One region of the Streptomyces sp. BBFR2 genome, then DNA from elsewhere that is predicted to be linked to it. Evidence: predicted binding sites of a transcription regulator. Region 1 holds the regulator's gene; each other region holds the start of a gene.
The links. The regulator HrcA, encoded in region 1, represses chaperone genes, less so after heat shock. The targets are predictions, from matches to a motif close to TTNGCACTCNGNNNNNCNGAGTGCNAA.
Positions count from the first base shown of each region.

Region 1 (3,275 bases):
CCGAAGCGGTCCTCCAGGGTGACGGTCGGCCCCTGCGCCGACTTCTCGCAGCGGATCACCGCCCCGCAGAACCCCGTGGTCACCTCCTCGACCACCAGATCCGCCTCCGCCTCGACCTCGGGCGCGGGCCGCTGCTTCTTCCAGGGCGGGGTGAGGTCGGCGCTGTACCGCTTGCTCTGCATGGTGTCGGGATGCCTGTTCTGTGACGGGTCGGGGGACGGATACGGAGACGAAGGCGCGGCTCAGGCCGGCGGGGCGCCGAAGCGGGCGGCGAGCGCGTCCCGCTGGGCGCGGACGAACGCGGCGTCCACCACGGCGCCGTGCCCGGGGACGTACCGCGCGTCCTCGCCGCCCAGGGCCAGCAGCCGGTCCAGGGCGGCGGGCCACTGCCGTCCGAGGGCGTCGGGCCCGGCGGACGGTGCGCCGGACTCCTCGACGAGGTCGCCGCAGAACACCGTCCCGGGCTCCGCGCCGCGCCCCGGGGCGAGCACCGCGAGGTCGTGCGCGGTGTGGCCGGGGCCGACGTCGGCCAGCAGCACCTGCCGGTCGCCGAGGTCCAAGGTCAGCTCGCCGTGCACGCCGTGGCGCGGCAGCACCAGGATGTCGGTGGCTTCGGTGGCCGCGTCCGGGTCGGCGCCGTGGCGCACCGCGTCCTCGCGCAGCGCGTCCCGTCCGCGGGCCATCAGCTCGGCGGCTCCGGCGGCGGCGAAGACCCGCACCCCGGCGAAGGCGGCGGCGCCCAGGACGTGGTCGAAGTGCGGATGGGTCAGCGCGATGTGGGTGACGTCACGGCCCAGCACCCGGCGGACGGCGAGCCGCAGTTCGGCGCCCTCGCGCAGGGTGGCGCCGGTGTCGATGAGCAGGACGGCGTCGGTGCCCGCGACGACGCCCACGGTCTCGTCCCAGCCCGGCATCCGGCGGCGGGCGACGCCGTCGCCGAGCCGCTCCCATCCCGCCTCTTCCCAAGTCGTGCGCATGCCGAGACGCTATCGGTAGCGCGGTGGCGACGCCCGGTGGATCACGGGGCGTGGCCGGTGTCGCACGCGAGACCCTTGCCCCACCGGTGCGACCCGGCCGTACACTGGAGCGGTACTGGCACTCGGACCGGTGGAGTGCCAGGCGAGGGAGCCGCAGGACGGCGGGACTGGAGGTGTGCGCGGTGCTCAGTGAACGCAGGCTGGAGGTGCTGCGTGCCATCGTCCAGGACTACGTCGGCACGGAGGAGCCGGTCGGCTCGAAGGCGCTGACCGAGCGCCATCGGCTCGGTGTCTCCCCGGCCACGGTCCGTAACGACATGGCGGTCCTGGAGGAAGAGGGGTTCATCGCCCAGCCGCACACCAGCGCGGGCCGGATCCCCACCGACAAGGGGTACCGCCTCTTCGTCGACAAGCTCGCCGGCGTCAAGCCGCTTTCCAGCCCCGAGCGCCGGGCGATCCAGAACTTCCTGGACGGCGCGGTCGATCTCGACGACGTCGTGGGCCGTACGGTCCGGCTGCTGGCGCAGCTCACCCGGCAGGTCGCGGTGGTGCAGTACCCGTCGCTGACGCGCTCCACCGTCCGCCACGTCGAACTGCTGGCGCTGGCCCCGGCGCGGCTGATGCTCGTACTGATCACCGACACCGGACGCGTCGAGCAGCGGTTGATCGACTGCCAGGGGCCGTTCGGTGAGGCGTCGTTGGCGGATCTGCGGGCGCGGCTCAACAGCCGGGTCGTGGGCCGCCGGTTCGCGGATGTGCCGCAATTGGTGCAGGATCTTCCGGACTCCTTCGAGCAGGAGGACCGCGGCACGGTCTCGACGGTGCTGTCGGTGCTGCTGGAGACGTTGGTGGAGGAGACCGAGGAGCGGTTGGTGATCGGCGGTACCGCCAATCTCACCCGCTTCGGGCACGACTTCCCGCTGACGATCCGGCCGGTGCTGGAGGCTCTTGAGGAGCACGTGGTGCTGCTCAAACTGCTCGGGGAGGCCAAGGACTCGGGCATGACCGTACGTATCGGGCATGAGAATGCCCATGAAGGACTCGCGTCCACGTCGGTGGTCGCGGTCGGCTACGGTTCGGGCGACGAGGCAGTCGCCAAACTCGGCGTGGTCGGACCGACCCGCATGGACTACCCCGGAACGATGGGAGCGGTACGCGCAGTGGCACGTTACGTCGGACAGATCCTGGCGGAGTCGTAAGTGGCCACGGACTATTACACGGTCCTCGGTGTCGGCCGCGACGCCTCGCAGGACCAGATCAAGAAGGCTTTCCGGCGGCTGGCGCGCGAGCTGCACCCGGATGTGAACCCGGATCCGAAGACCCAGGAGCGGTTCAAGGAGATCAACGCCGCTTACGAGGTGCTGTCGGACCCGCAGAAGAAGCAGGTCTACGACCTCGGCGGCGACCCGCTCTCGCAGGCGGGCGGCGGTGGCGGCGGCGCCGGTGGCTTCGGCGCCGGCTTCGGCAACTTCTCCGACATCATGGACGCGTTCTTCGGCGCCTCCTCGCAGCGCGGTCCGCGCTCGCGGACGCGGCGCGGCCAGGACGCGATGATCCGTCTCGACGTCGAGCTGGACGAGGCGGCGTTCGGGACGACCAAGGAGATCCAGGTCGACACCGCCATCGTGTGCACCACGTGCACCGGTGAGGGCGCGGCCCCCGGCACCTCCGCGCAGACCTGTGACATGTGCCGCGGCCGCGGTGAGGTCTCGCAGGTCACGCGGTCCTTCCTCGGTCAGGTCATGACCTCGCGCCCGTGCCCGCAGTGTCAGGGCTTCGGTACGGTCGTGCCGACGCCGTGCCCGGAGTGCGCCGGTGACGGCCGTATCCGGTCGCGCCGCACGCTGACCGTCAAGATCCCGGCGGGCGTCGACAACGGCACCCGTATCCAGCTCGCGGGCGAGGGCGAGGTCGGCCCGGGCGGCGGTCCCGCCGGTGACCTCTACGTCGAGATCCACGAGCTGCCGCACTCCGTCTTCCAGCGGCGCGGCGACGATCTGCACTGCACGGTCACCATCCCGATGACGGCGGCGGCGCTGGGCACGAAGTGCCCGCTGGAGACGCTGGACGGGGTGGAGGAGATCGATGTCCGGCCCGGCACGCAGTCCGGCCAGTCGATCCCGCTGCACCAGCGCGGTGTGACCCATCTGCGGGGCAACGGCCGCGGCGATCTGATCGTCCACGTCGAGGTGCAGACCCCCTCCAAGCTCGACCCCGAGCAGGAGGAGCTGCTGCGCCGCCTGGCCAAGCTCCGCGGCGAGGAACGCCCGACGGGACAGTTCCAGCCCGGTCAGCAGG
Region 1 covers NZ_CP172415.1:4,817,601-4,820,875, forward strand. Annotated here, with positions in the region: gene ACGH2B_RS19540 (DUF3097 domain-containing protein) at 1-182, opposite strand, end outside; gene ACGH2B_RS19545 (MBL fold metallo-hydrolase) at 243-977, opposite strand; gene hrcA (heat-inducible transcriptional repressor HrcA) at 1,160-2,176, shown strand; gene dnaJ (molecular chaperone DnaJ) at 2,177-3,275, shown strand, end outside.

Region 2 (3,275 bases), 840 kb from region 1:
CGGTGGTGAGGATGAAGTCGCTGTTGCCCGCGAACCCGACCAGCTCGGGATGGCCCTGACCCAGCCCGGCGCCGCCCACGCCGCCGCTGCCGAAGCTGAACAGCGACTCCGCCGACTGCGCGGAGATCAGCCCCGGCGGCCGTTTCTCCGGCGGCAGGAAGATGTCCATCGGGTGCAGCCAGGCCATCACCCGGCCCTTGACGTGCGGCTCCGCCGACCCGACCACCGCCGCGCCGACCGCCGCCATCAGCAGACCGCAGACCACCCAGCCGGTCCGCTCGGTGGCCATGTACAGCATGATCACGAAGATGCCGAAGAAGATCAGCGACGTCCCCAGATCACGTTCGAAGACCAGCACCAGCAGGCTGATGACCCAGATCGTGAAGATCGGCCCGAGCTGCCGGCCGGGCGGTAGCTGAACCCCCATCACCCGCCGCCCGGCCAGCGCCAGCGCGTTGCGGTTGACGGTCAGGTACCCGGCGAAGAACACCACGATCATCAGCTTCACGAACTCGCCGGGCTGCAACGACAACGGCCCGAGCAGGATCCACCGCTTGGCGCCGAACTGGTCCGCGCCGAAGAACGCCGGCGCCATCAGCAGCACCAGCCCGACCGCCATCGTCACGTACACGTACCGCTGGAGCACCCGGTGGTCGCGGACCAGGAGCAGGATCGCCACGCAGACCGCCGCCCCGAGCCCCGTCCACAGCAGTTGCCCGTCGGCCGCCTGCGCGGTCTGCAGGCGCGGCAGCCGTTCGTAGGTGATGTCCAGCCGGTTCAGCAGGACGAGTCCGATGCCGGTGAGCAGCGTGGCCAGCGGCAGGATCAGCGGGTCGGCGCGCTCGGCGACGCGGCGGACGACCAGATGCGGGACGAACGCGATCAGCACCATCGCGCCGGTGAACCACGGCAGTCCGCCGGGCAGCCGCCCTTCCATCGACAGTCCGGTGTAGGCGTAACCGCCGACGGTGATGGCGACGGCGAAGGCGAGCATCCAGGCCTCGGTCCGGCGGCGGTCCGGCGCCTGGGCGAGCGCGGCGAACGTCATCGTGCGCTCGACGTCGCTCTCCTCCCGGGCGGCCCGTGCCGCACTCCTCGCTCCTCGCACCTGTTTCCTCCGTCGTCCGGGAAGCCGCCCGCCCCTGTGGCCGGCTCGGGCAACCCTTGAGGGAGACCGGAGTCCGGGGCGCGGGGTTGCGGCGGCCGCCCCTGATGTGTCCGGTTCGGCACGGTATCCGGCCGGAGCGGCGCCGGGTATGGCGCATCGGGGCCGCGCCCGGGGCCCGCCGTGGCCGCGCCGGTCCGTTTCCGGCGCGACTGGCACTCCACTTGACCGAGTGCTAACCGCGTCATAGTGTCGGCGTTGGCACTCTCCGAAGGGGAGTGCTAAGCACGGCGATGGGCTGGTCCGGCACCCGCGACGACGGATCCATCTGCTCGCCACCTCAGACAGTTAACCCCGTGAGATCTCCGAAGGGGGAGGTCGGATCGTGACGACCGCCAGCACCAAGGTTGCCATCAAGCCGCTTGAGGACCGCATCGTGGTCCAGCCGCTCGACGCCGAGCAGACCACGGCCTCTGGCCTGGTCATCCCGGACACTGCCAAGGAGAAGCCCCAGGAGGGCGTCGTCCTGGCCGTCGGTCCGGGTCGCTTCGAGGAGGGCAACCGTCTTCCGCTCGACGTTTCCGTCGGCGACGTCGTGCTCTACAGCAAGTACGGCGGCACCGAGGTGAAGTACAACGGCGAGGAGTACCTCGTCCTCTCGGCTCGCGACGTTCTCGCGATCGTCGAGAAGTAAGTCACCCAGCATTCTGCTGTGATCTGCGCCCCTGGTTCCCGCGTCCAAGCACCGGGGCAGGGGCGCAGTTCGTTGAGAGCACGACGTTAAGGACACGTAACTCATGGCGAAGATCCTGAAGTTCGACGAGGACGCCCGTCGCGCCCTGGAGCGCGGCGTCAACAAGCTTGCCGACACGGTGAAGGTGACGATCGGCCCCAAGGGCCGCAACGTCGTCATCGACAAGAAGTTCGGCGCGCCGACCATCACCAACGACGGCGTCACCATCGCGCGTGAGGTCGAGGTCGACGACCCCTACGAGAACCTCGGCGCCCAGCTCGTCAAGGAGGTGGCGACCAAGACCAACGACATCGCGGGTGACGGCACCACCACCGCCACCGTGCTGGCCCAGGCGCTGGTCCGTGAGGGTCTGCGCAACGTCGCCGCCGGCGCCTCCCCCGCCGCCCTGAAGAAGGGCATCGACGCCGCCGTCAAGGCCGTCTCCGACGACCTGCTCGCGACCGCGCGTCCCATCGAGGACAAGACCGACATCGCCGCCGTCGCGGCCCTGTCCGCCCAGGACAAGCAGGTCGGCGAGCTGATCGCCGAGGCGATGGACAAGGTCGGCAAGGACGGTGTCATCACCGTCGAGGAGTCCAACACCTTCGGTCTGGAGCTGGACTTCACCGAGGGTATGGCCTTCGACAAGGGCTACCTCTCGCCCTACATGGTCACCGACCAGGAGCGGATGGAAGCGGTCCTGGAGGACCCGTACATCCTCATCCACCAGGGCAAGATCGCCTCGATCCAGGACCTGCTGCCGCTGCTGGAGAAGGTCATCCAGGCGGGTGGCTCCAAGCCGCTGCTGATCATCGCCGAGGACGTCGAGGGCGAGGCCCTGTCGACCCTGGTCGTCAACAAGATCCGTGGCACCTTCAACGCCGTCGCCGTCAAGGCGCCCGGCTTCGGCGACCGCCGCAAGGCGATGCTCGGCGACATGGCCACCCTCACCGGTGCCACCGTCATCGCCGAGGAGGTCGGCCTCAAGCTCGACCAGGCCGGTCTGGACGTGCTGGGCACCGCCCGCCGCGTGACCGTCACCAAGGACGACACCACCATCGTCGACGGTGGCGGCAACTCCGAGGACGTCCTCGGCCGCGTGAACCAGATCAAGGCCGAGATCGAGACCACCGACTCGGACTGGGACCGCGAGAAGCTCCAGGAGCGCCTCGCCAAGCTCGCCGGCGGCGTCTGCGTCATCCGTGTGGGCGCGGCCACCGAGGTCGAGCTGAAGGAGAAGAAGCACCGTCTGGAGGACGCCATCTCCGCGACCCGCGCCGCGGTCGAGGAGGGCATCGTCTCCGGTGGTGGCTCCGCGCTCGTCCACGCCGCCAAGGTGCTGGAAGGCGGCCTGGGCAAGGAGGGCGACGAGGCCACCGGTGTCGCCGTCGTCCGCCGCGCCGCCGTCGAGCCGCTGCGCTGGATCGCCGAGAACGC
Region 2 covers NZ_CP172415.1:3,980,105-3,983,379, forward strand. Annotated here, with positions in the region: gene ACGH2B_RS16080 (FtsW/RodA/SpoVE family cell cycle protein) at 1-1,048, opposite strand, end outside; gene groES (co-chaperone GroES) at 1,491-1,799, shown strand; gene groL (chaperonin GroEL) at 1,903-3,275, shown strand, end outside.
Region 2: groES (co-chaperone GroES) is a predicted target of HrcA. The motif match lies at 1,318-1,344, and genes of this name have one in related genera.

Region 3 (3,275 bases), 2.2 Mb from region 1:
CCGTCCGTCCCGCCGCGTACGGCGGGACGGGGGCGGGATCAGAAGTCCATGTCACCGCCGGGCATGCCGCCCGGAGCGCCCGCCGCGGCGGCCTTCTCCGGCTTGTCGGCGATGACGGCCTCGGTGGTGAGGAACAGCGCGGCGATGGAGGCGGCGTTCTGCAGCGCGGAACGGGTCACCTTCGCCGGGTCGATGATGCCCTCGGCGATCATGTCGACGTACTCGCCGGTGGCGGCGTTCAGACCGTGGCCGACGGCCAGGTTGCGCACCTTCTCCACGACAACGCCGCCCTCGAGGCCGCCGTTGACGGAGATCTGCTTCAGCGGGGCCTCCAGGGCCAGCTTCACAGCGGCGGCACCGGTGGCCTCGTCACCCTCCAGCTCCAGCTTCTCGAAGACGCTGGAAGCCTGCAGCAGGGCGACGCCACCGCCGGCGACGATGCCCTCCTCGACGGCCGCCTTCGCGTTGCGCACGGCGTCCTCGATGCGGTGCTTGCGCTCCTTCAGCTCGACCTCGGTCGCGGCACCGGCCTTGATGACGGCGACGCCACCGGCGAGCTTCGCCAGGCGCTCCTGGAGCTTCTCGCGGTCGTAGTCCGAGTCGCTGTTCTCGATCTCGGCACGGATCTGGTTGACGCGGCCCTGGACCTGCTCGCTGTCACCGGCACCGTCGACGATGGTGGTCTCGTCCTTGGTGATGACGACCTTGCGGGCGCGGCCCAGCAGGTCGAGACCGGCGTTCTCCAGCTTGAGGCCGACCTCCTCGGAGATGACGGTGCCACCGGTGAGGATGGCGATGTCGCCGAGCATGGCCTTGCGGCGGTCACCGAAGCCCGGGGCCTTGACGGCGACGGACTTGAAGGTGCCACGGATCTTGTTGACGACCAGGGTCGACAGGGCCTCGCCCTCGACGTCCTCGGCGATGATCAGCAGCGGCTTGCCGGACTGCATGACCTTCTCCAGGAGCGGCAGCAGGTCCTTCACGTTGCCGATCTTGGAGTTGACGATCAGGATGTACGGGTCGTCGAGCGACGCCTCCATACGCTCCATGTCGGTGGCGAAGTACGCCGAGATGTAGCCCTTGTCGAAGCGCATACCCTCGGTGAGCTCCAGCTCCAGACCGAAGGTCTGGGACTCCTCGACGGTGATGACGCCTTCCTTGCCGACCTTGTCCATGGCCTCGGCGATCAGCTCGCCGATCTGGGTGTCAGCGGCGGAGATGGAGGCGGTGGAAGCGATCTGCTCCTTGGTCTCCACGTCCTTGGCCTGCTCCAGCAGCGCGGCGGAGACGGCCTCGACGGCGGTCTCGATGCCCCGCTTGAGGGCCATCGGGTTGGCGCCGGCGGCGACGTTGCGCAGACCCTCACGGACCAGCGCCTGGGCCAGGACGGTCGCGGTCGTCGTGCCGTCACCGGCGACGTCGTCCGTCTTCTTCGCGACCTCCTTGACCAGCTCGGCGCCGATCTTCTCGTACGGGTCCTCCAGCTCGATCTCCTTGGCGATGGACACACCATCGTTGGTGATCGTGGGGGCGCCCCACTTCTTCTCAAGGACGACGTTGCGACCCTTGGGGCCGAGGGTCACCTTGACGGCGTCGGCGAGCTGGTTCATACCGCGCTCAAGGCCGCGCCGCGCCTCCTCGTCGAACGCGATGATCTTGGCCATGTGAAGTGGTCCTCCCAGGACGAAGGGGGCACCTCCCGCGCCTTCGGGGCGTGGAGGCTCTTTCCTCCGGACCGCGCTGGCGCCCGCGACGGACGGCCCACCGAGGGAGCGGTTCCTTCCCGCCCCGCCTGCGGACCTCACCGACGGTCCAAAACTGTCACTCTCACCCGGAGAGTGCTAACGCAATGATTAGCACTCGACCCCATCGAGTGCAAGCGCCCTCCGCAAGGAGGGCTCGTTGAGGGGTGGTGGCCGGGCGACGGGCGGGCGCAAGGCGCCCTTCGAAGAAGGGCACGTTGAGGGGCGGCGGCCGGGCGACGGGCGGGCGCAAGCGCCCTCCGCAAGGAGGGCTCGTTGAGGGGCGGCGGCCGGGCGACGGGCGGGCGCAAGCGCCCTCCGCGAGGAGGTCGCCTCGAAGCCTCTCCGTTCCGGTGCCCTCCCCGCACACAGCAGGAGACCCGCACCCCGAGCGGGATGCGGGTCTCCCCGATGCTGCAGTCGGTCGGCGCTCAGCCGGCCGCCACCCGGACCATGTCCGCCTGCGGCCCCTTCTGGCCCTGCGAGATCTCGAACTCGACCCGCTGACCCTCCTCAAGGGTGCGGTAGCCGTCCATCTGAATCGCGCTGTAGTGGACGAAAACATCCGCACCACCGTCGACCGCGATGAAGCCGTACCCCTTCTCCGCGTTGAACCACTTGACGGTGCCCTGAGCCATGCCTAACTCCCCTATTACTGGCCCTTGCGCAGGACCGCACTCCGCGGACCCGGGTCAGACCTCACCCCGCGAATGGCCCGTGGGGTGTGCGCCGGAACGCGTCGACCGCCGCCGAATGTATCCGCACCGACGCCCAGCGCAACAGGTCAATCGGACGAGAATTCTGACGACGCGAGAAGTGGCGATATGCGCAGAACTGGCCATATTCCCGGGCAACTCGGGCCGGACAAAAGGCACTTAAGGCGCAAACACCGCACACACTTTGCACACAACTCATCGCGATCCCGGGGCGTTGGGAAGGCCGCCACACCGTGCTCGACGAGCAGAAGAAGGGGATCCGCGAAATGGTATCGCGTTTTGCAGGACTGTTTCACAACGCGGAATCGCTCCGTCCGGATATCCGAACGGAGCGATTACCAGCCAGCAAGAGAAAGGAATGGCGAAAACTATTCGCCACCCGGGTGGCGGCTCCCCGCCCCCGGCCCCGGCGTCAGCAGCCGCCGGCCACCGCCGGGATGATCGAGATGCCCGCGCCGTCCGGCGTCGGGGTCTCCAGGCCCTGCTCGAAGCGGACGTCGTCGTCGTTGACGTAGACGTTCACGAAGCGCCGCAGCTTGCCCGCGTCGTCCAGCACCCGGGCGGCGATGCCCTGGTGGTTCTTCTCCAGATCGGTGATGACCTCGGACAGCGTCGCGCCCTCGGCGGTGACCTCGGACGCGCCTGCGGTGTACGTGCGGAGGATGGTGGGGATGCGGACCTTGACGCTCATGGGTTCTGCCTTCCAACGACTGCGGATACGTCTGCGGGGCCGCCCGCCGCGTCCGGACGGGACGGGCGGCGGACGGACCGGATCGGCCGGCTGCCGGCCGGGAGCGACCGGGAGTCAGCCGGCCAG
Region 3 covers NZ_CP172415.1:2,648,538-2,651,812, forward strand. Annotated here, with positions in the region: gene groL (chaperonin GroEL) at 39-1,664, opposite strand; gene ACGH2B_RS10045 (cold-shock protein) at 2,174-2,380, opposite strand; gene ACGH2B_RS10050 (MoaD/ThiS family protein) at 2,871-3,149, opposite strand; gene thrC (threonine synthase) at 3,264-3,275, opposite strand, start outside.
Region 3: groL (chaperonin GroEL) is a predicted target of HrcA. The motif match lies at 1,854-1,880, and genes of this name have one in related genera.